Regions from separate parts of the Bacillus sp. AK031 genome, predicted to be linked through region 1. Evidence: riboswitches for the same ligand, from Rfam matches in the RefSeq annotation. Region 1 holds a riboswitch; the other holds the start of a gene.
The links. A riboswitch is a leader RNA that binds a small molecule or an ion and turns the genes downstream of it on or off. The one in region 1 is predicted to bind lysine.

Region 1 (15,552 bases):
CGGGATTAAAGACGTATCCACCTCTTCATAGTGGAATTCAGGCGTATTGGTTTCAGCATTGTATTTTGCCATTGTCGTCTTCAGGAAGTCCTCATCATTACGATCAGGGAAATCCGGTTTATAATGCGCACCGCGGCTTTCATCACGATTTAGGGCTCCGATTGTGATAACACGTGCAAGCTGAAGCATGTTGCCAAGCTGGCGAGTGAACATCGCACCCTGGTTGCTCCATTTTTGAGTATCGTTGATATTGATGTTTTTGTAACGCTCCATCAACTCAAGGATCTTTGCATCTGTTTCTTTAAGCTTATCATTGTAACGAACAACCGTTACGTTATCAGTCATCCATTCACCAAGCTCTTTATGAATGACATATGCATTTTCAGTTCCGTCCATTGAAAGGATTTCATTCCATTTTTCTTCTTCCTGTTGAACATAACGCTCAAATAATGAAGAAGGAAGCTCATCCACGCTCTTCTCAAGACCATTCATGTACTTGATTGCGTTAGGCCCCGCTACCATACCGCCATAGATGGCAGACAGCAGGGAGTTTGCTCCAAGTCGGTTACCGCCGTGCTGTGAATAATCACATTCTCCAGCAGCGAATAATCCTGGAATATTTGTCATTTGATCATAATCTACCCACAGGCCACCCATAGAATAGTGAACGGCAGGGAAAATTTTCATAGGGACCTTACGAGGGTCATCACCCATGAACTTCTCATAGATTTCAATGATACCGCCAAGCTTGATATCAAGCTCTTTAGGATCCTTATGTGAAAGGTCAAGGTATACCATGTTTTCTCCGTTGATACCGAGCTTTTGGTTAACGCAGACATCGAAAATTTCACGTGTTGCGATATCACGCGGTACAAGGTTTCCGTATGCAGGATATTTCTCCTCAAGGAAATACCAAGGTTTACCGTCTTTATAAGTCCAGACACGTCCGCCTTCTCCACGAGCCGATTCACTCATGAGGCGAAGCTTATCGTCTCCCGGAATAGCCGTTGGGTGAATTTGGATGAATTCTCCGTTTGCATAGTATGCACCCTGCTGATAAACGATTGATGCAGCAGAACCTGTATTGATAACAGAGTTCGTGGATTTACCGAAGATAATTCCAGGTCCCCCTGTTGCCATGATGACTGCATCTGCAGGGAATGATTTGATTTCCATTGTTTTCAGGTCTTGTGCTACGATTCCGCGGGCAACCCCTTCATCATCGACCATGACACCAAGGAATTCCCATCCTTCGTATTTGTTTACGAGCCCCGCAACCTCATGGCGGCGCACTTGCTCATCAAGAGCATATAAAAGCTGCTGTCCAGTCGTTGCACCCGCAAAAGCTGTACGGTGATGCTGAGTTCCTCCAAAACGGCGGAAGTCCAAAAGTCCTTCCGGCGTACGGTTGAACATTACGCCCATACGGTCAAGCAAGTGAATGATCCCAGGCGCAGCCTCTGTCATTGCCTTAACAGGAGGCTGGTTCGCAAGGAAGTCTCCTCCGTATACCGTATCATCAAAGTGTTCCCAAGGAGAATCTCCTTCCCCTTTAGTGTTTACTGCACCATTAATGCCGCCTTGTGCACATACTGAGTGAGAACGCTTAACAGGCACTAATGAAAATAAATCTACTGGCGCTCCTGCTTCTGCTGCTTTTATTGTAGCCATCAAGCCGGCCAAACCGCCGCCGACAACGATGATTTTTCCTTTACTCATCGAGACTCACTCCTTTTCCTACGAAAATACCAATATCCAGTCTAGTATTATTTAAAATTGAATTAAGAATTAAACGAAAGCGTATAATGCTCTGATTCCAACGATGGATAGAGCAACGAAAATACCGATTGTAACATAAGTAGCGATTACTTGGGAACGAGGAGAAACTGTAATTCCCCAGCTCACAAGGAAAGACCACAATCCGTTAGCAAAGTGGAAGATAGTAGAGATAACTCCGATAATATAGAAGCCCATCATAAACGGATTAGATAGAATATTTTCCATCATTTGAAAATTAACTTCAGATCCGAATGCAGCCGCTACCCTTGTTTCCCATACGTGCCACGTGATGAAGATCAGCGTGATCACACCAGATATACGCTGAAGCAAGAACATCCAGTTACGGAAATAACCGTATTTACTTACATTGTTCTTTGCTGTAAAGGCTATATATAAACCATAAATAGCATGAAACAACAATGGAAGAAAGATGATAAATGTTTCAAGTACGATCCGGAAAGGTAAACTCTCCATAAAGTGTGCAGCACTGTTAAATGCTTCTTCTCCGCGCGTAGCAAAGTGGTTGACTACTAAATGTTGAATTAAGAATATCCCTACTGGAATAACACCTAGTAATGAATGAAGCCTGCGATAATTAAACTCACGATTTCCAGCCATGATATACCCCCCTTAGTGATGAAAAAATGCATGTAAAAGAACTTGCCAATAATATTTAAGGTATAAACCTTCTGCAAATTTTCATATTATAACAAAAATGTGACATGTCCATTTTACTCCCATGTTAGTAAAGCGTCAAGAAAACGTATACATAAAATTAGGTGATAGCGCAAAAATATTTTTAATATATTGATAATACTCTCAGACCTGAAAAACAGAGTCATACGGGAGATAAATGTACTGTCTGCCAACAAAAGCTGCAGGGTGAATAGTCACAAACATTATGTCGATAAAACATTCCATCTATACATTTTTTATATAATCAATTTATATTTTGCATCCTTCATGTTTTAATAGATTAATAACAGAGTTTACGGACTGGAAAAAATTCTAACCCAATACCCATTGAATGAATAACTAAGTGAAACTGTGGAAAATAATCAGATAGATAACTCTCTTATCAGTTCCTGAATAATGAGAGCCTTATAGAAAGAGGGGATTACTTTGGATAGCAGCAAAGAGAAGATAGCAGGGAAAATGGAAACCGTTCCTTTATTTGGATATGAGCTAATGAGGGATATTCTGCTGCCTGAAATTCTTGGAAAACATACAACCGATATTCTATACTGGGGCGGAAAAAGCCTGGCACGAAAGTTTCCGCTGGTTTCATTTGAAGAAATGGAAGCATTCTGCCTTGAAGCCGGATGGGGTAAGCTTGACCTAACGGATGAAAAAAAAGCTGAGCAAATCTATACATTATCCGGACCGTTCATTGAAAGAAGGCTGGCATTGAAGACTGATATTTCCTTCAAAATGGAAGCAGGCTTTCTCGCGGAACAGGTACAGAATCAAAAGAAAGCTGTCACAGAAGCGGCTGAAGAAATTCATAAGAGATCGAAGACAGTCAAAATTATTGTACGGACTGATTTAAAAGATACGATTGAACCTTAAAAAAGCTTCCCTGTTATCCGGCAGGGAAGCCCCTTTTTATTAACGTGCCGAAACCTTTTCGGGCACATCTGACTTATCCAGATTAAACTCTGAATGCAGAACCTCGGCTGCTTTAAGCATTAGTTCTTCATCTACGACAGCAGACACTTTGATCTCCGATGTACTGACCATCTTGATCGGAATTTCATTACTAGCCAGAACTTCAAACATTTGGGCAGCTACCCCCGGGTTGGAAATCATGCCGGAACCGACGATGGACACCTTGGCCAGACCGCTCTCGTGTTCTATGCTGCTGAAACCAAGTGAATCTTTATTGTTCTGCAATACCTCCATCGCGTCTTCCAAATCACCTTTTTTAATGGAAAACGATAAGTTAATGCTTCCTGTTTCAGTTTTACTCTGAATGATAATATCAACATTGATATGATGTTTGGCAAGAGTAGAGAATATGGAAGAAAGGCTGGTTATTTCATTTTGCAGCCCCAGTACTGTCATTCTGATGATTTCCTCTTCAAAAGCGACTCCACGCACAATCAATCCTTTTTCCATAGATACTTCCTCCTCAATAATCGTGCCTTTCTCTTTTTCCATACTGGACCTTACTTCCAGAGGGACACCGTAATTCTTTGCAAATTCGACAGCTCGCGGATGCAGTACTCCCGCACCGAGATTAGCCAGTTCAAGCATCTCATCATAAGCTACTGATGCAAGTTTCCTGGCATTCTTCACATAACGTGGATCTGAAGTGTACACTCCATCCACATCTGTATAAATATCACATCTGTCTGCTCCCAAAGCGGCAGCAAGAGCAACTGCTGTAGTATCGGACCCTCCGCGGCCCAATGTGGTGATTTCCCCACCCTCTGCAAGTCCCTGGAAACCAGCCACTACCACAATCCGGTTTTCTTCCAGGTTCTTCTTGATCCGGTCGGTATTGATATTTGTAATCCGGGCATTCCCGTGTATGTTCTCGGTCTCAAGTCCAGCCTGCCAGCCTGTCATGGAGACAGCTTCATATCCTGTATCCAAAAGAGCCATTGAAAGCAGTGATATTGTTATCTGTTCACCTGTTGTCAGGATCATATCCATTTCCCGTTTGCTCGGCTTTGATGAAGCTTGATAGGCTAAATCAACGAGCCCATCTGTCGTTTTTCCCATTGCCGACACAACGACGACTACATCATTGCCTCTGTCCCTCTCTTCTCTAACCCGGCCGGCAACATTTTTGATTCTTTCAATATCTCCGACAGAGGTACCTCCAAACTTTTGAACAATCAGTCCCACATTCTCGTCCTCATTTCCTATCTGGTTTTGGTCATTTCCATTACGCTAAGTAAAGAATCAGTTCAAGAATAACGGCCTATTTCAAAAAACAACCTCATTAAAAAAGGCAATGAGAAATATCTCATTGCCTGTGAAAACGCAAACTTATGCAGGTTCCACGTGAGATAGCTCTCCAAGACTGTTAATCTTGACAATCCTGCATCTATTAAATACAGAACCAGAGAAAACAGCCATGAGCCTGTCTCCACTTCGGCGGATCCCCCTTTCAAAGCCTGTCTTAAGAGCTCATACTCCTCGAAGCTTGTACTGATGGAATTCCGCACCTCTACCACCACTTGTATAAAAGTGATAATTTTTATAAAATTTTCATTCATTTTAACACATATTAAAAATCGTGACAATTATAAGATTTTCTATTTCGTTTAATTCTTTCACTTGCCAACGAGGTAATGGGCTTACTTGGATAAGATGCATAATATACAAAGACATTCCAGGCTCTTATAATGTGTTTAGGCTATAATCATTCCATAATAAAAGGTAAATCCTGCTATAATACAATGTTTAGGCATTAATCATACCACTATAAAAGCTATTTCCCGCTGTAATACCATGTTTAGCCATTAATCATACCATTATAAAAGCTATTCCCCGCTGTAATACCTTGTTTAGCCATTAATCATACCATTATAAAAGCTGATTCCCGCTATAATACCTTGTTTAGCCATTAATCATACCATTATAAAAGCTATTTCCCGCTATAATACCTTGTTTAGCCATTAATCATACCATTATAAAAGCTATTTCCCGCTATAATACCTTGTTTAGCCATTAATCATACCATTATAAAAGCTGATCTCCGCTGTAATACCATGTTTAGCCATTAATCATACCATTATAAAAGCTATTCCCCGCTGTAATACCATGTTTAGCCATTAATCATACCATTATAAAAGCTATTCCCCGCTGTAATACCATGTTTAGCCATTAATCTGGACTTCTGTCAAGAAAATGGGCAATCTAAAAAGGTATTTTGTAACCCTTAATGGCTACCGCACTTCGTTTGGTGGGCCTGAGTAATGAGTGATTCAATTTTGAATCACTCATTACTCAGGCAAATGGTACATTTATGAGATTTTTTCTAAGGAATCCTGTTGGTATTTTCTTTCAAAGTTGTTAGGGGAACAATAGCCCAAAGTGGAATGTTTCCGCTTCTCATTATACCGGGCAGAGATATAGAAATTAATGGCCTTGGCAGCCTGTTCCCTTGTGTCAAAACGGAATCGGTAGATTAGCTCCTTCTTAATGGTGGCGTGGAAGGATTCAATACAAGCATTGTCGTATGGATCTCCTTTCCGGCTCATACTTATTTGAATGTCTCTTTCCTTTAAACAATCGATGTAGTCATTCGAACAATACTGGGATCCACGGTCGGAATGGTGAATGAGTCCTTCTTCAGGATTCCTTGAATCTAAAGCCATTTTTAAAGCATCCAGGGTTAGTTCCTTTTTCATTGTCTTTCCATGGCTCCAACCCACAATTTTTCTTGAGAATAAGTCCATGATTGATGACAGATAAAGCCAGCCTTCAAGTGTCCAGACATACGTTATATCGGCGACCCACACCTTGTTTGGTGTATCGACAGTAAATTCTCGATTCACCACGTTTGGATATAGAGGCAGAGAGTGATTGGAATCCGTCGTAACCACAAACTTCGTTTCTGGAATGGCTCTCAGTCCAAGTTCCTGCATGTAACGCGCAACTGTCTTCAAGGAAACCGTATAGTTCCACTCAACTAAATCATCATGTACTCTGGGGCTTCCATAAGTCCCCAGGCTTTCATGATAGGACTTACTAATTTTCTGAAGCAATTCCTTCTTGCGTTTTTCTCTTTCCGTCTCGCCAATGGCCTGTCTTTCCAGCCATTTATAGAAGCCGCTAGATGATACCTTCAACACTTCACACATCTTCACTACCGTATGTTCATCTCTATGGGCTTCAATAAACTCGAACTTTACTCGGTTTTTTTCGTGAAGATGTGCATGGCCTTTTTTAGGATCTCATTCTCCTCCTGTAGGGCTTTCATCTCTTTTTCATGTTGCTTTTTTAGCTTCTCAAACTCAGAAGGCGTAACATAGTCATGCTTACTGTTCTTAGCTTGTTTATACTTTTGTACCCATTTAGTCATCGTGGTGTAGGGGATCTCCAGCTCATAAGCTACCTCTGACGCTTTTCTTCCTTCCTCCACGACCATTTTACATACATACTCTTTATATTCGGATGAATAATGTTTTCCCATGTGAACACGTCCTTATAAATGATAGTTATATTCTAACTCACTACCTTTTTCTTGTGTCCACTTTTTAGACTAACTTAAAATCATACCATTATAAAAGCTATTCCCCGCTATAATACCATGTTTAGCCATTAATCATACCATTATAAAAGCTAAGTCCCCCTGTAATAATATGTCTTGCCGTGAATCTCCCAAGAAAATTCATTTTATTAAAAAACCCCCAATAGCCTTGAATAATACAGGTTAGCAGGGGAGTTAACTATGCAATTTTTGATCCTCAGACAAGGAGAGATGAATCACTCTTCCTTCAGCTTCTCCATCAGTTCCTCGGCGGCCGCTTTCGGCAAACCGGCTTCAATGAATTGTTCAAGTCCGGCTTCTTTCATTTTTTTCATTGATCCAAACGTCTTCAGCAGCTGCTTTTTTCGTTTTGGACCTATTCCACTTACTTCATCAAGCATGGATGAAAAAGCCGTTTTACCTCGCAGCTGCCTGTGGAAAGTAATCGCGAAACGGTGAACTTCGTCTTGAATTCGCTGCAGGAGATAGAACTCCTGGCTTCTTTTCTCAAGCGGCACAATTTCAAGCGGGTCGCCATATAAGAGTTCTGAGGTCTGGTGTTTTTCATCTTTCGCCAATCCTGCTACTGGAATATCCAGATTCAATTCCAGTTCGAGCACTTCTTTTGCTGCCCCAATCTGCCCTTTTCCACCATCAATCACAATCAAGTCCGGAAGCGGCAAGCCTTCTTTCAATACTCTTGTATATCTTCTTCTGACTACTTCACGCATGGAATCATAGTCATCAGGCCCTTTTACAGATTTTATTTTATATTTTCGATATTCCTTCTTTTCGGGTTTGCCGTCAAGGAAAACAATCATAGCTGAGACAGGGTCCGTCCCCTGAATGTTCGAGTTGTCGAATGCCTCAATCCGATGTGGTGTATAGATGCCCATTGCCTCACCCAGTTTATCAACTGCATGAATCGTTCTTTCTTCATCCCTTTCAATTAAAGAGAACTTTTCCTTTAATGCAATCTCCGCATTTTTCCCTGCCAGTTGTACCAAGTGTTTTTTTTGCCCTCTTTGCGGCCTGGTGGTTCTCACATCCAAGAGTTCGGATACGATGGTTTCATCAATTCCTTCCGGAAGATTGATTTCTTTTGGCTTGAAGTGATTAGTTTTCGAATAAAACTGCCCAATATATGTTAAGAACTCCTCTGACGGTTCATCATAAATCGGGAACATGGAAACATCGCGCTCAATGAGCTTACCTTGGCGGACAAAAAACACCTGTACACACATCCAGCCTTTATCGACAGCATACCCGAAGATGTCCCTATCGGTGAAGTCCGTCATGGTCATCGTCTGCTTCTCCATCGTTGCTTCAATATGCTGAATCTGATCCCTGAATTCTTTTGCTCTTTCAAATTCCAGGTTTTCAGCTGCTTTTGTCATTTTCTCATGAAGCTCTGTCTTAATTTCTTTATAGCCGCCATTGAGGAAGCGGGATATTTCATCGGTTAGTTTTTTATATGTTTCCTGCTCGATTTCATTGACACAGGGTGCAAGGCATTGCCCTAAGTGGTAATACAAGCAGACCCGGTCAGGCAGGTTATCACATTTTCTCAACGGGTAAATCCTGTCGAGAAGTTTTTTCGTTTCATTTGCCGCCCCTGCATTTGGGTACGGACCGAAATATTTGCCCTTATCTTTTTTTACATTGCGTGTAATGATAAGCCTGGGATGTCTCTCTGCTGTCAGTTTGATAAATGGATAGCTTTTATCATCTTTCAGCATGACATTATATTTAGGATCATGTTTTTTGATCAGATTCAATTCAAGAATCAGCGCTTCCAAATTGGATGATGTTACAATATATTCAAAATCCTCGATCTCACCGACGAGCCTTTGAGTCTTTCCATCATGAGATCCCGTAAAGTAAGACCTCACACGATTTTTCAGCACTTTGGCTTTCCCAACATAGATTACTGTTCCCTGCCTGTCTTTCATCAGGTAACATCCCGGCTGATCCGGCAGCAGTGCAAGTTTATTTGAAATGATCTCGTTCATTTATATTCACCCCCTGCGCCATACCTTTATAAAATGAACGGAAAACAGTAAACTTCTTCAATAATCATAGGCAATTAGTCGAATAAGGTCAACAGGAGAACCTTTGGCAAAAGAATACATTTGCACTGTGAATATCATCCATAAAAAAAGAAACGAGCCAAAGGGCCCGTTTCTTTAATTTCTCACAGCATTATGAATGTTTGTTCAGTAATTCAGCAAGAGCTTCTTTTGGTTGGAAGCCGATAACTTTATCAACAACTTCGCCATCTTTAAGAACTACAAGAGTAGGAATACTCATTACACCATAGTTTCCTGCAGTTTCTTGGTTTTCATCAACGTCAACTTTGACGATTTTTACTTTGTCGCCCATTTCAGAATCAAGTTCTTCAAGGACTGGTGCAATCATTTTACAAGGCCCGCACCAAGGTGCCCAGAAGTCAGCAAGTACTAAACCTGAACTTACTTCGTTTGTGAATGTTTGATCTGTTGCGTTCGTAATAGCCATTTATATTCGCCTCCAATTATCTTTAAAAGTTAACGTCAGTATATCATCGTTTTTTTGATGATGCTATAAATATGCCTCGGAGGTAATTTACCCTTAATCACCTTGTTTATTCATGGTTGGATAACCAAATTTTTCAGGAAATGAGCCCTCCAACAAAGCGGCATACCTTGTGTTACCAGAAGAAATCAGTCGATATATTATCGTATTAGCACGATGAAATTCCGTGCGGCCTCTTAGCCGGCAGCTTTACAATCAAAGTACAAATAGTGAAGCAGCTGCTCTGAGAGCAGCTGCTTAGGTTGCTTATGAAGAAGATACTTTTAACTTTTTGAATTCTTCTGTAAGCATAGGAACAACTTCAAACAGGTCGCCTACAATTCCGTAGTCAGCTACATTGAAAATGTTAGCTTCCGGATCTTTATTGATTGCCACGATGATTTTAGAGTTTGACATACCTGCTAAATGTTGGATAGCTCCAGAAATACCGCAGGCAATATATAAATCAGGAGTAACAACTTTACCAGTCTGCCCAATTTGAAGAGAGTAGTCGCAATAATCCGCATCACATGCCCCACGGGAAGCTCCTACAGCACCTCCTAAAACATCGGCAAGCTCATTTAATGGGTTAAAACCATCTTCGCTTTTCACTCCGCGTCCGCCGGCAATGACAACTTTCGCTTCGGAAAGGTCAACTCCTTCGCTTGCTTTGCGGACAACTTCCTTGATGACCGTACGGATATCTTTAATATCCACTGAGACGGAACTAACATCTCCACTTCTGGATTCGTCTTTCTCAAGCGGATCGATGTTATTAGGCCGGATTGTTGCAAAGATTAATCCATCTGTAACGATTTTCTTTTCGAACGCCTTACCGGAATAGATAGGGCGGGTGAATACAAGGTTGCCGCCTGCCTCCTCAAGAGCTGTAGCGTCAGAAATCAAGCCGGTGCTAAGCTTGCTGGCAACCTTTGGAGAAAGGTCTTTACCCAAAGCAGTATGCCCGAAAACAATGCCTTCCGGATTTTCCTGTTCGATTACAGCCATTACTGCTTGAGAATACCCGTCAGATGTATATTGATCAAGCTTCTCATCTTCAACAACAACGACACGGTCAGCTCCATATTGGATCATTTCATTTCCTAAAGCGCTTACAGAAGCGCCCAGCAAAACTCCTACAACTTCTCCTCCTTCTGCAACCGTCTTGCCTGCTGCGATTGCTTCAAAGGAAACGTTTCTTAATGCATTATCTCTTACTTCACCAAGTACCAATACTTTTCTTGCCATGTTAGATTACCTCCTGAGTGAATGTTCTGTTGATTGGTCTACAACTAAAGCTGTCGCCGCTTAGATTGCTGCTTTTCGGATAAATTCCGGCACAAAGGCCATTCGCGCTTTTTCCTTAGAACGATTTCACTAATCTTTCTAAGCAGCAATTTTTACGGAAAGAGCTTTATTAAACGACTTTGGCTTGTGTATGAAGAAGCTCGACAAGTTCTTTGACTTGATCATCAAGCTCACCTTCAAGAATTTTGCCCGCTTCCTTCTCAGGCGGCAAGAAGATTTCAATCGTTTTCGTTTTCGCCTCAACATCTTCTTCTTCAAGGTCCAGATCATCAATTTCGATTTCATCTAAAGGTTTTTTCTTTGCTTTCATAATTCCAGGCAGAGATGGATATCTCGGCTCGTTCAAACCTTGCTGTGCCGTTACCAGCAAAGGAAGGGATGTTTCGATTGTCTCAGAATCACCTTCTACGTCACGTACAACCGTTACGGTATCTCCATCGATTTTCAGGCTTGTAATTGTTGTAACGTAAGGGATATTAAGCTGCTCAGCTACACGTGGACCTACTTGTCCGGAACCTCCGTCAATCGCAACGTTACCTGCAAGAATTAAATCTGCTTCTTTGTCTTTCAGGAATTCAGAAAGAATCTTTGCAGTTGTGAACTGGTCACCATTCTCTACGTCATCTTCAGTGTTGATGAGGACAGCCTTATCCGCTCCCATAGCAAGTGCTGTGCGAAGCTGTTTTTCACCTTCTTCATTGCCAACAGAGACTACAGTGATTTCTCCACCATGTTCGTCACGGACCTGGATTGCTTCTTCGATTGCATATTCATCATAAGGATTGATGATGAATTCAGCACCATCCTCACTGATTTGATTGTTTGAAATACTGATTCTTTCCTCAGTATCGAAAGTTCTTTTCATAAGTACATAGATGTTCATTTCTAGTTCCCTCCTAAAAGTTCAAACTTTCAATTGTTTAAAAAGATTGAGAAAATTTTAAGCAAAAAAATATTCTATATCTGAGTTTCAAGAGCAGGCCATTAATTTACTTGCCCTTGAATTCAGGAGAACGTTTTTCAATAAATGCTTTGATTCCTTCTTGACCGTCTTCTGACATGAAGACTTCTCCGAAGAGTTTCGCTTCACGCTCGACACCTTCATAGAAACGGTCATCTTTAGTATAACGAAGCAATTCGAGAGCTGCTTTCATGGAGACAGGACTCTTCTTCGCGATTGTGAACGCCATTTTCTTTGCCTCTTCAAAAACTTCCTCATCAGGATAGGCCCTGTTTGCCAATCCGCAGCGGGCTGCTTCTTTACCGCTTATCGGCTCACTCGTCAGCAGCATTTCGGCAGCTTTTGCTGAACCGACAAACTTAGCTAAACGCTGAGAACCGGCAAATCCCGGAATAAGTCCCAATTGAAGTTCAGGCAAGCCAAGCTTGGCATTTTCACCGGCAAGGCGGATATGGCAGCCCATTGCCAGTTCAAGGCCGCCTCCTAAGGCAGCGCCATGAATTGCAGCAATGATCGGCTTAGAGAAGTTCTCCATGCGTTCAAAGAGGTCTTGGCCCCTTTTGGACAATTTCGTGAAGTCATCTCCGCTTTCGACCTTGGTAAACTCTTTAATATCGGCGCCTGCTGAGAAGAATCTTCCTTCACCATGCAGAAGCAGCACTCTTACATCTTCGTTACTCTCCAATTCATCCATCAAGGCATCCAATTCAATGATCAAATCGCTTGCCAAAGCGTTTGCAGGGGGACGCTGGATTGTAATCAGTGCTGTTTGGCTTTCAATCTTGCAGCTCAAATACTGCATCTTTCCTACCTCCTTATGCAAATACTTCAGCCCCTGGAACCACAGCCGTTAAGCAGCAGTTTATGTATAGCAGGGACTTGTGATGAAAGGTCATACTTTTGTTCATTCATGACCCAGTTCGTAAGCATCTCGTCAATTGTACCAAAGATCATCTGGCGTGCCAGCCTGATATCAAGATCGGACGAAAATTCTCCCGAATCAATTCCCTCAGTCAAAATCTTATCTATTACTGATAGATATCCTTTTAAGACTTCATTGACCTTCAAACGTATATCCTTGTTTGACTGCCTTAATTCAAGCTGTGTGACAATAGCCAGATGGTGATCTTCCGACAAGATTTTACAATGATTTTCTATCATCATTAATAACTTCTCCGCCGCTGTTCGTTTTCCTGCTATAACTTCTTCAATTTTTTCGACAAACATTCCCATTTTCTCTCTGAATAATGAGATCAATATATCTTCTTTGTTTTTGAAGTAAAGATAAATGGTGCCATCCGCCACTCCAGCCTGCTTCGCTATTCTTGAAACCTGGGCCTGATGGTATCCATTCTCAGCAATCACAATTACAGCGGCATCGATGATTTGTTTATATTTCGGTTTGTCTCTTTTCATATCATGCCCTGCCTCTTCAAATACTGAATGACTATTCATTCATATTTTCATAATAAAATGCTCGAGAATAAATGTCAAGAATAAAATCCTTGTCCACTTCTCTTGCAAAAAGAAGGCTGAATACTAGCCTCAATGTTATACGGTTTCAAATTGAAGTATCTTTAACTCCAGCCAATGAACCTCAACCAAGTTTTTCATCATTATCTAACTTACTCTTTTCTTCATCAACCAGTGCTCTTCTCAAGATTTTGCCGACAGCTGTTTTTGGCAGCTCATCCCTGAATTCATAAATTCTCGGTACTTTATAGGCTGCAAGATGCTTTCTTACAAATTCATCCAATTCCTCTTCTGACGCATTTGAATTTTCTTTCAGTACAATATATGCCTTTACGGTTTCACCACGGTATGGATCCGGGATTCCGGCAGCGACAACTTCCTGTACATCAGGATGTTCATAGAGGACCTCTTCAATTTCCCGTGGATAGATATTAAATCCGCCAGCAATGATCATATCTTTTTTGCGGTCTACTACATAAAAGTAGCCTTTTTCATCCATATACCCCAGGTCACCCGTGAGCAGCCAGCCGTCCTTCATTGTCATCTCGGTTTCTTCCGGCCTGTTCCAATACCCTTTCATTACTTGAGGACCTTTGACACAAATCTCCCCAATTTCATTTGGCGGGAGCTTTTCGCCCGTTTCCATGGAGAAGATGGCAGAATCCGTGTCCGGCCATGGAATTCCAACACTTCCTTTCATTCGCTCGCGATCCCATAAAAAGTTGGCATGTGTGACAGGGGACGATTCCGTCAGCCCGTATCCTTCTACCAGCTTTCCACCAGTGACTTCCTCAAACTTCTGCTGTACTTCTACCGGAAGGGGAGCTGACCCGCTTATACAAGAATGTACAGAAGATAAATCATACTTTTTTAAGTCCGGATGATTCAATAAACCGATATATATGGTAGGCGCACCTGGAAATAGTGTCGGCTTTTGTTTCTGAATGGTTTTCAGCGTCGTTTCCACATCAAACTTCGGCAGCAATACCATTTTATATCCTTGCATCACGGACAGGATCATTACGGTGGTCATCCCATATACATGAAAGAATGGAAGGATCCCTAAAATGATTTCTTCACCTTTCTTACACTTATACAGCCAAGTGTCACACATTGCGGCATTTGATACAAGATTTTTATGGGTGAGCATGACACCTTTTGGAAATCCTGTCGTACCGCCTGTATACTGGAGCAATGCCAGATCTTCTTCAAAATCAAAAGGCAGGTCGATCGTTTCATTGCTGGATTTCTTCATAATTTCTGTAAAAAGATGAAATTTCTCTGAAGGCTCCACCTTGACCACGATGCCGTATTGTTTTTTCTGGATAAAAGGATAAACCAGATTCTTCGGAAACGGCAGGTAATCTTTGATAGCGGTTACAATTATGTGCTGGAGAGATGTATCATTCATTACTTTTGAAACCCTTGGAAAAAGGATATCCATCGTCAAGATCACTTTCGCACCCGAATCATTCATCTGGTATTCAAGCTCTCTCTCCATATAGAGTGGATTAGTCTGAACGACAACACCGCCAGCGTATAAAATGCCGTAATAGCCAATCACTGATTGAGGAGTGTTCGGCAGCATAATCGCAACCCTGTCTCCCTTTTCTATTCCCAGACTTCTTAAATAGTTGGCAAACTTCAAGGCTGAGTCATAGAGGTCTCTGTAAGAGATCTCTTTGCCCATAAAATGGATGGCAGACTTTTCAGGATAAAGTTCTGCCGCTTTAGTCAAATAGTCCTGCAGCGGTGCGGGTGTATAATCAAGTTCCTTCTTAATTTCTTCCGGATACAATTCAAGCCATGGCCTTTCCATAATTCATTCCCCCCTTTTAAATTATTAGAAAATTTTAATTCTTTATACTATTATAGTATATCTTTACTACTCTTACAATTCGAAATGCTATTTACACACATTATGAATATTTTCAGCGTTTCATACCTGGGACAACTTATCTTTTCTCCTATAGCTTTGCATAAAAAAACAGGGCCGCCGCAGCAGCCCTGTTCTCTTAGCAATATTTTTACACAAAGAAGAATAAGTAAATAATGCCTACAATGATAAATCCGGCACAAAGCCCGAGTAATACTTTCGCTAATGTTTCCATGTTTCTCTCCTTATGAGATTCCTGCCCCTATAACATAAGACAGGCCAACAGATATGACAAGGGAGATAAAGCCTACCGCCCGGTTGTCTTTTTGAATCTCGTCATCAATTTTAAACTTTGGTGTCAAAAACTCATAAATGAAGTATCCGGATAACAGCAGC
Region 2 (15,552 bases), 370 kb from region 1:
CAATTTGAACGAACGCTGATCATCGTTGATGAAGGAGCAAGCGTACACTATGTAGAAGGTTGTACAGCTCCTGTTTATACAACAAATTCCCTTCACTCAGCGGTTGTTGAGATCATCATCAAAAAAGATGCATATTGCCGTTATACAACGATCCAGAACTGGGCGAACAACGTATACAACCTTGTTACGAAGCGTGCCGTTTGTGAAGCGAACGCTACAATGGAATGGGTTGACGGTAACATCGGAAGTAAGCTGACGATGAAATACCCTGCAGTTATCCTTAAGGGTGAAGGCGCCAGAGGCATGACTTTGTCAATCGCATTGGCAGGTAAAGGCCAGCATCAGGATGCAGGGGCGAAAATGACTCACCTTGCACCAAATACTTCTTCTACAATCGTTTCAAAATCGATTTCCAAACAAGGCGGTAAAGTAACATACCGCGGAATCGTTCATTTTGGGCGCAAAGCTGAAGGAGCACGTTCAAACATCGAGTGTGACACGCTGATCATGGATAACCAGTCCACTTCTGATACAATTCCTTACAATGAAATCCTTAATGACAACATTTCATTGGAGCACGAAGCGAAAGTTTCGAAAGTATCTGAAGAGCAGTTATTCTACTTGATGAGCCGCGGTATTTCTGAAGAAGAAGCGACAGAAATGATCGTAATGGGCTTCATCGAGCCGTTCACAAAAGAACTTCCTATGGAGTACGCGGTTGAAATGAACCGTCTGATCAAGTTCGAAATGGAAGGTTCAATCGGTTAATAAAGCAAATCCCGCATGTATTACGCATGCGGGATTTTTTTGTGGCATTCGGGTGGTGACTGTCACACCCCGGGATTTGTCGAATGGCCGATAAGAAGCTGGAAAGCGCCGATAAAACGATGATTTCCGCCGATAGATCTCGAAATACCGCCGATAACACCCGGAATTCCGCTGATATCCAAGAGCCACTCCAGAAGCGCACCCCAATTGTGCAAGGCGTTTGCCCAATCCTCGCAATCAGTGGTATGTTAAAGTAAATGACAGTAGAAACGGGGTGCTGTTTTTGATATATATCGGCTTGACTGGCTGGGGAGACCATGATTCGCTGTATAACACTACATCACAAAAGGATAAGCTGAAAGAGTACTCAGCCCACTTTCCCATTGTTGAAGTGGACTCGACTTTTTATGCTGTCCAGCCGCTTAGAAATGCAGAAAAATGGGTAAAAGAGACGCCGTCAGAATTTCAGTTCATTGTGAAAGCCTATCAGGGGATGACCGGGCATAGCCGCGGAGACATCCCGTTTGAAAACAAAGAGGCAATGTTTCAAGCATATCGGGATTCCTTGGCACCCTATCTGGAAGCTAACAAGCTGGGAATGGTGCTTCTGCAGTTTCCGCCATGGTTTGACTGCAGGAAAGAAAATGTAGACTATTTGCGTTACTGTAAAAAAAACTTGGCAGATTTGCCGCTTGCATTGGAATTCAGGCATCAGTCGTGGTTTTACCCGCAATACAAAGAGAGAACTCTTTCCTTTATGAAAGAAGAAGGCTGGATACATAGTATTTGTGATGAACCCCAGTCAGGAGAAGGATCTGTTCCAACGGTACTTCAAGCTACTCGGGAGGACATGACGTTGATCAGGTTTCACGGAAGGAATGTTCATGGCTGGCAGAAGCCCAATGGAGACAACTGGCGGGAGGTTCGCTACTTATACCGTTATAATGAGAAAGAGCTGTTGGAATGGAAAGAAAAGCTGCTTTCTTTAAAAGAACAAACAGAAGATATCTATATTGTATTCAATAATAATTCCGGCGGGGATGCAGCGGATAATGCAAAACAGTTTTTAGATTTGCTTGACATCCAGTATGAAAACCTTGCACCCAGACAACTGGACCTATTTTGAAATAGGCTGTTTTTAAACTTTGCTGCTATTTAAAAAGGCGGTATATTCATGATTTGGAGATGACAAGATGGAGTGGATACTTTTAGTGCTGATCGGCCTTTTTGCAGGTGCGCTTGGTTCATTGGTCGGCCTTGGCGGCGGCGTGATCATCGTCCCTGCATTGGTTTTCTTTGGGGGATATACAAGTCTCCTTGAGGATTTAGGCCCTCAGGTTGCTGTCGGTACTTCTTTGGTGATTATGATTTTTACCGGCCTTTCCTCAACTCTCTCTTATGTTAAGCATAAGACGGTTGATTACAAGAGCGGTTTGTTGTTTTTTGCCGGGGCAGGTCCGGGTTCCATCATTGGTGCCCTGGTAAATAAATCTTTTGATATGGATTCATTTAATATGTACTTCGGGGTTTTTATGATTATGGTTTCGGTCGTTTTGATGATCAGAAATAAGATCAAACCCATAGAGGCTTTCAAAGAGAGCAGATATCAAAGAAGCTTCACTGATTCACAAGGCAGATCTTATACATATGGTTTTCCTCCCATCCTGGGAGTGGCGATCGCTTTTATCGTGGGATTTACTTCAGGATTATTCGGAATCGGCGGCGGTTCGCTGATGGTGCCGGCGATGATATTGATTTTTCTTTTTCCACCGCATGTGGCAGTGGCAACGTCAATGTTCATGGTGTTTTTATCGGCATTGGTCAGTTCAGCGACACATATCTATTTAGATAATGTTAATTGGCTTTACGCTCTGGCGATCATTCCGGGTGCCTGGTTCGGAGCGAAAGCGGGTGCTTATTTAAACTCAAGGCTTCAATCCGCTGCCTTGGTTAACATTCTGAGAATTATCCTGGTATTGATCGGCATCAGGCTTGTTTATCAGGGGTTGACCGGTTGAAATTGATGCTAAGAATGAGGCGCTTGCGCTTTTAAAATGGAAGAAGGTGAAAGAGTGAAAGAAACAATGCATATTTATCATACGAATGACTTGCACAGCCACTTTGAAAACTGGCCAAGAATTCGGGATTTTCTTAAGGTAAGAAAGCAATGGCATCTTGATGAAAAGGATGAAGTTTTTTTATTTGATATAGGCGACCACGTTGACCGATGGCACCCATTTTCTGAAGGCACGCTGGGGAAAGGGAATGTGCAACTGCTGAATGAGGTCGGCTATGATGCCGTTACAATAGGCAATAACGAAGGTATTACGTTCTCCTACGATGAATTGAATGACTTATATGGAGAAGCGGGATTCGATATCCTGCTGGCAAACCTTTATACAGAGGAAGGAGAAATCCCATTATGGGCTAAGCCTCATCATATATATGTGACGAAAGCAGGCGTAAGGGTTGGAGTACTGGGATTAACAGCTCCTTTTACTCCTTTTTATAAACCGCTGGGGTGGAACATCGTATCTCCGATTGACCAGTTGGCTAAAAGCCTTGAAGAGCTTTCTGATAAGACGGATATGATTATCCTGCTTTCCCATCTTGGCATAAGGGATGATGAGTGGATAGCGGACCAATTTCCCAATGTGGACATTATCCTGGGTGCCCATACCCATCATATCTTTCATGAAGGCAAGGAGATGAACGGAACTTTGATGGGGGCTGCAGGGAAGCATGGCCACTATGTTGGGCATATCATTCTGGAGTTTGATACGGAAACAAAAACGGTTACTTCACGAAAGGCACAGCTTTATGAACAGGATCATCTTCCGGCTTCCCCAAATGAAGAGGAACAGATCCGGGGCTGGCACACCAAGGGGCGAGCCTTGTTAAATGAAACAGTTGCCGAACTAAATACGAGCTTGGAAGCGGATTGGTTTATGCCTTCAGCTCTGCCTCAAATTCTCTGTGATGGGCTGCTCGAATGGTGTAAGGAAGCGGACTGCGCTTTTATTAATTCCGGTTTGGTATTAGAAGGGTTAAAGGAAGGGCCGGTCACCCGCTTTGACTTGCATCGAATCCTGCCGCATCCCATCAATCCATGTGTCATTGAATTGAAAGGATCGGAATTAAAGGAAGTTATTAAAGCTACACGTGACGAAAAGCTGCACCATCTTCAGGTAAAAGGACTGGGATTCCGCGGGAAAGTGATGGGTGATTTTATCTACAGCAATATTTCTTTTGGAAAAGATGTTCAGCATATTTTTATAAACAATGCCGAGATTAATTCACAGCAGACTTATAAGCTGGCAACGACCGATATGTTTACATTCGGCCATTTCTTCCCGGAACTTCAACGGGCAGAAAAGCATTATTACATGCCTGAATTCCTGAGAGATGTGCTGTCCTGGAAGTTAAAGCACATTAAAGCCTGACACGCTGTCACCTCTTCTCCCTTCTTCTCATAAAATAGGAGTTGAAAGGAGAGGATTGACAGTGATGAATCTTTCCCCTGTGGAGATCGACGGCCACACTTTTCTTGCGGTTTCTGTCCAGCTTCCCAAAACCAATCTGCTTGTCGTAACCAGTGATAAAGGATATATAATGTGCGGTGCCCTGGATGTAGGTTTGCTGAACGCAAAGCTCAAAGACAGGAAGATTATCGCCGGCAGAGCAGTAGGAGTAAAAACAATAGAGCAGCTGATTGAAGCGCCGCTTGAATCTGTCACCCATGAAGCCGAACAAAGAGGCATTACCCCGGGGATGACCGGCAGAGACGCTCTGCTTAAAATGATATAAGGTAAAAGGCCTGGACATTGGTTCAGGCTTTTTTTGTTGGCTGGTGAAGGTCATTAAGGGATATGAAGGAGTAATTGGATTCGGATGGCAGAATCTAAGGAGGCAGCTGGTGGATAACCGGGGCCTAAAGACCATCTAAGGTTTATTAGAAAGTGCTGGGTGGTGGATAACTGTGGATATAGGCCATCTACGCAGCTTGAAAAAGAGGTAGCTGGTAGATAACCGGGGCCTAAAGACCATCTAGGGTTTATCAGAACGTGCCAGGTGTTGTATAACCGGTGGATATAGGCCATCTGCGCAACTTGAAAAAGAGGCAGCTGGTAGATAACCGGGGCCAAAAGACCATCTAGGGTTTATCAGAACGTGCCAGGTGTTGTATAACCGGTAGATAAAAGCCATCTACGGAGCTTGAAAAAGAGGCAGCTGGTAGATAACCGGGGCCAAAAGACCATCTAGGGTTTATCAGAACGTGTCAGGTGGTGTATAACCAGTGAATATAAGCCATCTACGCAGCTTGAAAAAGAGGCAGCTGGTAGATAACCGGGGCCAAAAGACCATCTAGGGTTTATCAGAACGTGCCAGGTGGTGTATAACCGGTGGATAAAAGTCATCTACGCAACTTGAAAAAGAGGCAGCTGGTAGATAACCGGGGCCAAAAGACCATCTAGGGTTTATCAAAACGTGTCAGGTGGTGTATAACCAGTGAATATAAGCCATCTATGCAGCTTGAAAAAGAGGCAGCTGGTAGATAACCGGGGCCTAAAGACCATCTAGGGTTTATCAGGATGTGCCAGGTGTTGTATAACCAGTGAATAAAAGCCATCTACGCAGCTTGAAAAAAGGCAGCTGGTGTATAACCGGTAATATAGACCATCTACGTAACCACAAAAAGAGCCAGCTGGTAGATAACGGAGAAATAAAGACCAATGTCTTAAGGGACAACCAGACATACAAAAAAACAAAATACAGCGAACTGGGAATAAAGAACCATTTTCGCTAATCAAAGTAAGAATGCACACAAAAACAAAATCAGTTCGGTTGAAAATACCTTTAAATGCTTTATAATGAAGATATTACTAAAAATTGTCGAAAAATGATGGGTCATGCATAGGAGAATTCGATGAGATTTATATCAACCAAAACTCTAAAACCAGGAATGACCATGGCTTCAACTGTCTATAATGGAAACGGCCAGGCACTGATTAAGTCAGGTGTCTCCGTGACCGGACGGATGATTCAAAGGCTGGTCGACTTAAATATCCAGTATGTTTATATTGAAGACAGCTTATCTGCCGGTATTGAAACATCGGATTCCATTCCTGCAAAAGTCAGGCAGGATGCTGTTAATAAAATCGATTCTACCTTTACTCATTTAGAAGGGAATTCTATAACCAATAACATTGTCGCTCTTGAGCAAAGTGCTGCAAGCTTCAAAGAGGTTGTTGATACGATTCTAAAAGAAATAAAAGGGAGCAACGATTTATTAACCTTGCTGACAGATGTGTTTACCTATGATTCTTATGTATTTCATCATTCCTTCAATGTCACTCTGTATACTTTGGCGATTGGCATTGAACTTGGGATGCCGCCTAAACAACTCGATATGCTTGGCCTTGGAGCCATCCTGCATGATATCGGAAAGATGAAAGTCCCGGAAGAGATATTGATGAAACCCGACAAGCTTACATATGATGAGTTCACGGAAGTTCAAAAGCATTCAGAGTATGGTTTTGATATACTCAGGCAGCTGCATAATGTTTCGCTGCTGGTTGCCCATTGCGCTTTTCAGCATCATGAGCGTCTGGATGGGTCCGGTTATCCGCGCGGACTAAAGGGAGACGAAATACACCCCTATGCCAAAATCATCGCAGTTGCCGATGTGTTTGATGCCTTGACTTCCAATAGAGTGTATCGCGAGGCTATGCTGCCGCACGAAGCTCTTGAAATCCTTTATGCAGGTTCCGGTACCCTTTTTGATTCTAACGTCATTCAGGCTTTCCGGAAGTCTGTGGCCATTTACCCGAACGGCATGGTTGTCGTCCTTAATGACGGCCGCAGAGGAATCGTTGAAAAACAAAATAAAAGTCTCACACACAGGCCGCTAATCCGTATCATTGCAGATAAGGAGGGGGACCTTGAACAGCCATATACTTTGGATTTGGCTGTCAGGCTTGATGTTCTCATTACTGATTTTGATCCGGAATATGAGGCAGGCCTGCTGGAAGTTAAATAAATTTTTTGCGTTAATCCTCTGCTTACAAGCATACATATAGCTTGTAAGGGGGGATTTTTTTGATTAAAAATAAAAAATATAAACCCCGAAGAGGACCATTGCCTTTTCGATATGTATTTTTATTAACATTTGTATTTTTTATGTTTTCCACTGCGGGAGGCTTGTGGATTATCAATGAAGGGTTAAAACCTACATTAGTCAGTTACGCTGAGACCCAGACCAGCAGAATCGGAACCTTGGTTATTAATAAAGCGGTCAGTAAAAAAATTGCAAATGTCATGGATATAAATGAAGTAACGCAGGAATCGGATTCGGCCGATGGTGACAGAGGATACAGGCAATTTAACACAGAAATCATCACCCGTGTCCAAAATGAGATTGTAAACCTTGTACAATTGAATTTGCAGGAGGCTGAAAGGGGAAATTTAAAAGACCTCGAATTCCTGACCGAAGTGGAAATAGAGAATGAAGCAGCAGAAGGAGACGAAGGGATCGTCTTCTCTGTTCCAATCGGGCAGGCAACGAATAATGCTCTTTTAGGTAACTTAGGGCCTAAAATTCCGGTGAGATTCAATGCTATCGGTGATGTGGAATCAGATGTCATAACGGAGGTTGAAGAGTTTGGAATTAATAATGCTCTTGTGAAGGTATACATTCACATCAAGGTTAATGTCCAAATCATTATTCCCTTCGCAACAAAAACGAAAACCATCGAACAGAATGTCCTTGTGGCAATGGGATTGATGGAAGGGGAAGTACCTCAATTTTTTAACAGCGGGGGTGATTCTGCTCCTTCGATTGAAGTACCTTTGAATTAGTTTGGACATAAATCCAGGAGAAGAAAAAAATTCTTCTTGTCATCCCCTTGCAATGCTGATATATTAATTTAGTAAATTGAATATTTACTACAATCATCTAAATCCGATGGGGTAGAGGCTGCACCTGTTCATTACTAAACCAAGTGAGGATGACAACTGTGATCTTGGTTGAAAGGGGATATGTGCCGAAGCAGATGAAGATTGGTCTGAATCTTTTCTGCTGGGGTTACCTTGAATAAGGGTAACACTGTCATTGTTTGGCTGTCGAAGCCATTATAATGGGGAGCTACAGATCGTGATGGAGAAATGACTATATTACAAAAGGTAATGATAGGATTCTCTATTGTTGCCTTTTTTATTTTCTTCTATCATTTTCGATTGTTCCCTCCCTGTCTTTATAGGAGGAGAAAAATGGAAAACACTATTTATTCTTTATTACCACCCCTTTTAGCCATCCTGATGGTTATCCTGACAAGAAGAGTGCTTTTGTCACTTGGGGTCGGCATTGTCACTGCGGCATTGCTTCTTGCAGAATTCTCTATTGGCGAAACGGTTTCAATCATCTGGGATGCATTTAAAGGCATCTTTGTCGATGGTGGGGAACTGAACACCTGGAACGTCTACATCATTTTATTTTTACTGCTTCTTGGAGTCATTACTGCTTTTGTCAACATTTCCGGTGGAAGCAGAGCGTTTGGCGAATGGGCAATGAAGCGTGTGAAAACAAGAGCCGGCGCACAGATTTTAACTGCAGTATTGGGAATTATTATTTTTATCGATGACTATTTTAATGCTTTGGCAGTCGGGCAGGTCTCAAGGCCGATAACAGACCGCCATAAAATTTCGCGTGCCAAACTGGCATATATCATCGACTCGACATCGGCACCGATTTGTGTGGTGTCACCCATTTCAAGCTGGGGAGCCTTTATCATTGCTCTTATCGGCGGAATTTTAGCGGACCATGCCATCACTGGCTATACGGCATTTTCTGCATTTATTCAAATTGTTCCTATGAATCTTTACGTATGGGCAGCAATCGGCCTTGTATTCATTACTTCTTACAGAGGGATCGACTTTGGGAAAATGCGCGAACACGAACAGCGCGCGATGACTACTGGAGAAGTTTATGACCCAAACAAGGAAATTCCCGGTGAACTTAAAAATGACCTGCCGGTTAGCGAAAAAGGGACAGTCGGAGACTTGATCTGGCCTATCGCTGCATTGGTCGCTGGAACTGTTGGGGCCATGCTTTGGACAGGATATAATGCACTCGAAGGAGATGCCTCACTTCTGGTCATCCTGGAAAATACAGATGTTGCCACTTCATTAGTGTATGGAGGATTGATCGGCCTTGCAGCGGCATTGATTTTCTTCTTCAGACAATATTCCTCTTCTTCAGCTATTGGAGGTAAAGCTCTGGCAGCCGGTTTTGCAGAAGGAATCAAATCCATGCTTCCAGCTGTATACATCCTCGTGTTTGCCTGGACGATCGTTACATTGATTGGTTCATTGCAAACGGGAGAATACCTGGCAGGACTTGTGGAACAGTCCAACCTTAACATCGGGCTGCTTCCGGTAATCCTGTTCCTTGTAGCAGGTGTTATGGCGTTCTCAACAGGAACTTCTTGGGGTTCATTCGGTATCCTGCTTCCAATTGCAGGGGAAATCGCTGCTGCTACAGACGTGAGCATCCTTCTTCCTGCTATGGCAGCTGTTCTTGCTGGATCTGTGTTCGGTGATCATTGTTCACCGATTTCCGATACAACGATTCTTTCATCGACAGGGGCAGGAAGCAACCATATCGACCACGTCATCACCCAGCTTCCTTATGCCATCACAGGAGCGGTTATCGCTTCGGTTGGTTTCCTGGCACTGGGACTGACTGGCAGCACGTTGGTTGGACTAGCTGTTACAATCATACTGCTTGTGCTGTTTGCTGTAATTGCGAAAAGAACTGTGAGTGCAACACATTAAATAGTATTAAGAGGAGAGACAACTTCGTTATGCGATGTTGTCTCTCTTTTTTTGGTGAAATCAGGAGAAAGACAAGCACATTTAATGATGTTTTTTGTGTTTTCAAGCCATATGCACAAAAGCCTTCTACAAATTCCTCATCACAAGTTATTTGTTATCTCGAAATAGCTTCCATGTGGTTTCGACCCTATCGGCATGCATGATTAAAAGCATCTGAAAAAATGATTTGCAAAAATCAAATAATACTTTGACATTCGTCCTAATACTAGCTATACTGATTTTAGATTATCTAAATAATCTGAAAATACTAAAGATTATTAAATTGTATTCAGGGGGGAGTTATCATGGAAAATCGTGCACAATGGGGTACGAGAGCCGGATTTATTCTGGCAGCGGTCGGTTCCGCAATCGGCCTCGGGAACATTTGGCGTTTCCCTGCAGTAGCTTATGAGAACGGCGGAGGGGCATTTTTCATTCCTTATTTATTTGCTTTGCTAACTGCGGGTATTCCACTTTTGGTCCTTGAGTTCACTCTTGGCCATAAGTACAGAGGTTCTGCACCGCTTTCATTTTTCAGAATGAGCAGAAAATCAGAATGGATCGGCTGGTGGGCAGTCTTTGTATCATTTGTCATCTCCACCTACTATGCAGTTATCATTGCGTGGGCAATGTCTTACAGTGTGTTTTCGTTCAACCTCAGCTGGGGAAGCGACACGGAAGGATTCCTTTTTGGCGATTACTTAAAACTAGCTGAAACACCGGGGACGACTGGAAGCCTGGTGCCGGGAGTATTCATTCCGTTAATTCTTGTTTGGGCCATTACACTTGGAGTCCTGTTCAAAGGGGTTAAAAAAGGAATCGAAGTGGCAAACAAAATTTTCATCCCTGCACTTGTGGTCTTGTTCCTGATCATTGTTGTCCGCGCTCTTACATTACCTGGGGCAATGGACGGTTTGGATGCATTCTTCAAGCCTAATTTTGATATGATTATGGAGCCAAGCGTATGGATGGCTGCTTATGGACAGATTTTCTTCAGCTTATCCATTGCATTCGCTATCATGATTACGTATTCAAGTTATCTTCCTAAGAAATCAGATATCACAAACAATGCCTTCATCACTGGATTCAGTAACTCCGGTTTTGAATTGCTTGCCGGTATCGGGGTATTCGCTGCTCTGGGCTTCATGGCCAACCAGCAGGGAATGACAGTGCAAGATGTAGTAAGCGGCGGTGTCGGACTTGCGTTCGTTGTATTCCCGCAAATCATCAACGAGTTCCCGGCACTTAACGGCCTGTTTGGATTCTTGTTCTTTGCATCACTTGTGTTAGCCGGATTATCTTCATTAATCTCTATCACAGAAACATATGTGGCAGGATTCTCGGAGAAATTTGGAATTTCCCGTAATAAAGCAATTGCTTTTGGAGGAGGAGCTTCAGCTCTTATCTCAATTCTTTTTGCTACACAAGGAGGGCTTTTCTTCCTGGATGCAGCAGATTACTTCATCAATCAGTTTGGTGTAGCTTTCGTAGGACTTGTGGAAGTTGTGGCCATTGCCTGGTTCCTTCGCAAGCTTAACAGCTTCCAGGAACATGCGAATATCGCTTCTGACATTCGTCTTGGCGGCTGGTGGAAAGTCTGCCTTGGTGTAATCACGCCAATCGTACTTGGCTACATGATGTTTGGTTTGTTCAAGCAGAACCTTCTTCAAGAGTTTGATACAGAGACAGGAAACTACGAAGGGTATTCAGATATGTTTATCCTGTTTGGTGGATGGTTTGTAGCAGGTTTTGCACTCCTTGCGGGTGTAGGGTTGATGTTCAAACGCTGGCATGCTAAAACTGAAGCTGAGAGCTACAAGGAGGTAAGCTAATATGTCAGGAAGCGCAATTTTTATGATGATTGTCGGTATGCTGATTATTTGGGGCGGCTTGGCTGGAAGCATTCTTAATGCGGTGAAAAAATCAAAATAACAGACAGAGAGCTCCGGGATACCCGGGGCTCTTTTTTAGATTATTTATTCTCGTTTGTTGTTATCATTCTTGAGCCTGATATAAAAACGTTGATCTCGGCCAGCCGCTGCTCAAGAAAGACTACCGCTTCTTCTGCCTCTCCTGTCTTTCCCACACTCTCAGGTATGGATACGGATCAAAAGACCACTCTGTATATCCATTGTCCTTGTACATTCCATAATGAAGGTGAGGAGGGAACTTCCCTGAAGTACCCGGAGGACCGTAGCCTGAGCTGCCGACTCCGCCGATCAGCATGCCGGGTTCTACGGCTTGCCCGACCTGGATGTCTTTTGCAAATCCGCTTAAATGAGCAAAGTAGTGATAGGTATTATTGATGTCACGGATTCCGATCCGCCACCCGCCAAACCGATTCCAGCCTTTCATCTCAATTATGCCGTAACAAGTAGACCGGACGGGAACGCCATAGTCGGCGAATAAATCGGTCCCTTCGTGTATCCTTCTGCCGCCCCACCCACGGGCATCTCCCCAAGTGTTTTTGTAGCTGTAGTTAAACCGTAAAGGAAGTGGAAATGCTTTTCCGCCTAAATCAAGATGGCCATAAGTTTTATACAGCTTGGCTTTTCCCATGATGATGCTGACGGTTTTATCTCGCTTATAGTAATTCCACAGGGCGATCTTAAAATTATCCTCATCGATCCCATAATCTAATATATAACCGGCAAAAGCAGCCAATATATCTTCATCGTTGGTGTGGTCGGCAATTCCATCGCCATTCCCGTCTTTCCCGATTCCATCGAAAAAGGTGATGGTCTTTGGATTCTGATCCTCGGTGTTTGGATTGAGAGGACCAGCCCATTCTGATGGGGGAAAATATATTGAAATAGGATTTTCGGGCTTCGGCAAATCTTTTCTGGAAAAGCGCAGACTGCGTTCATATTGATCGACTGCAGCAAGGTAATACCAGGGAATCTGGGTTGCAGCTTCCATCTTTCTGAACAGTTCCATTCTTTCCGGCAAGTGTTCTTCCTCTCCGGCTGCCTGAACATCTATAGTGAAGGATGCTATAAAAAAGCTGCATATAATAAGAGCGATGATTTTTTTATACAAAGTCGTTTCCACCTTTCCTTAAAGTCCTACCATTATTGTGTTACAGTCTTACGTTTTCATAAATATCAATTACTGGTAATCCTCATATTGAAGGCTTGTCTAAAGAATTTTAGTGTGATAAAGTGTCTAAGGAACGCGTTATTTTACTTTTTGATATTTTTTTACATATATAAAGCGTTGTTGATAAATAGCGTTTTACTCTGTTTGCTTTAGACAGTGACTTCATTGAATGGAGATGAAATTATGAGTAAAAAAGAAGAACATATCCGCAAACCCGATTGGCTTAAAATCAAGCTGAATACGAACGATAATTATATGGGCCTTAAGAAAATGATGCGTGAAAAGAATCTTCATACGGTTTGTGAAGAAGCACGGTGCCCTAATATCCATGAGTGCTGGGGAACAAGGCGTACGGCAACTTTCATGATCCTTGGGGATGTCTGTACACGTGCATGCCGTTTCTGTGCTGTTAAAACAGGTCTTCCGAATGAGTTGGATTTGCAGGAACCGGAACGTGTTGCTGATTCTGTTCAGTTAATGAACCTTAAGCATGTCGTTGTTACGGCGGTAGCCCGCGACGATCTGAAAGACGGAGGTTCTGCTGTATTTGCCGAAACGGTAAGAGCGATCCGCAGAAAAAATCCATTTACGACAATTGAAGTACTTCCATCCGATATGGGCGGTGTGTTCGACAATATTAAGACATTGATGGACTCAAAACCGGATATCATGAACTATAACATCGAAACGGTTCGCCGCCTGACTCCAAGAGTTAGAGCGCGTGCAACCTATGAGCGTACGCTGGAATTCCTGGCTCGTGCGAAAGAACTTCAGCCTGAAATCCCAACGAAATCAAGCATCATGGTCGGCCTTGGTGAAACAAAGGAAGAAATCATCGAAACAATGGATGATCTGAGAGCCAGCAACGTGGATATCATGGCGATAGGCCAATATTTGCAGCCGACAAAGAAACATTTGAAGGTACAGAAGTATTACCATCCGGATGAGTTCGCCGAGCTTCGCAAAATTGCGATTGAAAAAGGCTTCAGCCACTGTGAAGCAGGTCCTCTTGTACGTTCTTCTTACCATGCTGATGAGCAAGTTAATGCCGCTGCTAAAGCCAAGCAGGAAATGGGAGAGGCAGAAGCCCAAAAGGCATAAATTTAACAAAGGACTGACCCGCTATGAGGGATCAGTCCTTTTTCATTAATCAGTCAGGCTATCTTGATCGGTATTATCATATCGTTTTTGTCTGTCACGTTTAATTCGGTGTACGTCATCCTCATTCATGTCATTCATTTCATCATTCATTACACCATTTGGGTCTTCACCCTCATCAATTCTGCGTCCCTGGGGTGAGGCTTGCAGCATCTGGTTGATGGTATCATCAATGGCCGTGTTTACATTGGCCATGTCTGTATCCATGGAAGCGAGGTTCTCGACATTTTGCATTAAGTTAGCGTCATCCGTGACATAAACGTGGTACCAGCGCGGCACGACAGACAAGGCTGTTTTTTTGACCTGATCGGCAACTTCAAAACGCAGGTCTTTATCTTTTGCATCCGTTTTATAGGATACGAGTACTTCTTCATCCGTCACAAGCGTAGCAGCATCCTGTACCTTTGGAAGCGTGACACTCATTCTGCTGATGGAGTCCGCTACTTTTTCGCGGTCAATCGTATACATGTCGTCTGTTGATATTGTTCTTCCTGCGATAGGGCTTTTCTGCTGGCGAACGTAACCAAACTGTTCTCCTCGGGCGTGTTCATTGTCTGCTACTTTATTGAAGATATCTTCATCTTCAGTGACGTTAATCGTGTTGCCGTTATCATGAAAAATCTCATCGCCATCTGAGGCAAGATCATCGGCACATCCCGCTCCCAGAAGCGAAAAACTGATTACTCCTGCGGCTAGCATTTTTTTCTTCAATTAAAACACCTCCTCATTTGTTATGATGACCCTGATAAATGTATTTTTCTCTTAGTAATTAATGGACAATCAGTTATAATTTAATTAAGTGATTTTTTATCATCGGAAAAGATGTAATGTGGAAAGTAGGTGAAGGAACATGGTGTGCATCAATAATGTGTGTTACGAAGTAGTGGAAGAGTTCCGTGACGGCTTCAATGAAGAGGCTTTCCGAACCCGATACAGTGAAATTCTGAACAAGTATGATTATATTCTTGGTGACTGGGGCTATGGCCAGCTCCGTCTGAAAGGCTTCTTTGATGATCAAAATCAAAAAGCGACATTTGATACCAAGATCACGACAATTAAGGATTACTTATACGAATACTGTAACTTTGGCTGTCCATACTTTATCGTCAAGAAAACGAAACAGTGACTTTAATGCTTTAACGTGTTAAGAGGGACTGTCCCTTTTAGTGCTTTAAAGTGATAAAGCCGGCGCTGCCCAATAGGGGGTGCCGGCTTTTGTTTATTTATTTTCTGTATAAGGTGGCTCTTCGTTACGGTCAGGGTCGGCATGGACAGGGTGGGAGCCCGGGTCCTGCCTTGGTATATCCTGATGGAGCGACTTGAATTCATAGTTGAACGCGCTGTAGTAACGCTGGCCCTCACGCCAAGGTGTTGACTTGTTTTCTACAGGAGTATATTTACCCCTCGGAGCGCCATAAGGACCCTCCGGAGTTTGTTCAGGTACGATGAAATTTCGCTGTGTTTCCACATTTGAAAAGTCACTATACACTTCTTCTTCTTTATCGAGAGTGCGATCTTTTTTGTTGAAAAACATATTGCCACCTCCGATTGTCTTTAGTATATGGAGGTGGCGGGATATCATGCAGGACGACGAAGGAAGAAGAATTTTGAAGGAATATGTTACACTATAAGTTGAAAACTAGACATAAGAGACGA

Region 2: linked by a shared signal. The riboswitch ahead of M1E09_RS03295 (Na+/H+ antiporter NhaC family protein) and the one ahead of M1E09_RS05335 (aspartate kinase) in region 1 are both predicted to bind lysine.

The regions. Positions count from the first base shown of each region.
Region 1 is NZ_CP096424.1:1,061,756-1,077,307, reverse strand. It holds gene sdhA (succinate dehydrogenase flavoprotein subunit) at 1-1,719, opposite strand, end outside; gene M1E09_RS05345 (succinate dehydrogenase cytochrome b558 subunit) at 1,789-2,397, opposite strand; gene M1E09_RS05340 (YslB family protein) at 2,902-3,348, shown strand; gene M1E09_RS05335 (aspartate kinase) at 3,388-4,632, opposite strand; lysine riboswitch at 4,790-4,968, opposite strand; gene M1E09_RS05330 (IS3 family transposase) at 5,757-6,632, opposite strand; gene M1E09_RS05325 (transposase) at 6,644-6,928, opposite strand; gene uvrC (excinuclease ABC subunit UvrC) at 7,222-8,997, opposite strand; gene trxA (thioredoxin) at 9,188-9,502, opposite strand; gene M1E09_RS05310 (electron transfer flavoprotein subunit alpha/FixB family protein) at 9,806-10,786, opposite strand; gene M1E09_RS05305 (electron transfer flavoprotein subunit beta/FixA family protein) at 10,956-11,729, opposite strand; gene M1E09_RS05300 (enoyl-CoA hydratase) at 11,836-12,609, opposite strand; gene M1E09_RS05295 (TetR/AcrR family transcriptional regulator) at 12,636-13,223, opposite strand; gene M1E09_RS05290 (long-chain-fatty-acid--CoA ligase) at 13,405-15,099, opposite strand; gene M1E09_RS05285 (DUF350 domain-containing protein) at 15,402-15,552, opposite strand, start outside.
Region 2 is NZ_CP096424.1:689,596-705,147, forward strand. It holds gene sufB (Fe-S cluster assembly protein SufB) at 1-768, shown strand, start outside; gene M1E09_RS03265 (DUF72 domain-containing protein) at 1,052-1,894, shown strand; gene M1E09_RS03270 (sulfite exporter TauE/SafE family protein) at 1,962-2,786, shown strand; gene M1E09_RS03275 (bifunctional metallophosphatase/5'-nucleotidase) at 2,841-4,211, shown strand; gene M1E09_RS03280 (YunC family protein) at 4,276-4,575, shown strand; gene M1E09_RS03285 (HD-GYP domain-containing protein) at 5,696-6,808, shown strand; gene yunB (sporulation protein YunB) at 6,868-7,626, shown strand; lysine riboswitch at 7,731-7,923, shown strand; gene M1E09_RS03295 (Na+/H+ antiporter NhaC family protein) at 8,038-9,600, shown strand; gene M1E09_RS03300 (sodium-dependent transporter) at 9,945-11,471, shown strand; gene M1E09_RS03305 (methionine/alanine import family NSS transporter small subunit) at 11,473-11,571, shown strand; gene M1E09_RS03310 (M23 family metallopeptidase) at 11,692-12,636, opposite strand; gene lipA (lipoyl synthase) at 12,922-13,839, shown strand; gene M1E09_RS03320 (YhcN/YlaJ family sporulation lipoprotein) at 13,885-14,607, opposite strand; gene M1E09_RS03325 (YutD family protein) at 14,747-15,022, shown strand; gene M1E09_RS03330 (cytosolic protein) at 15,116-15,430, opposite strand.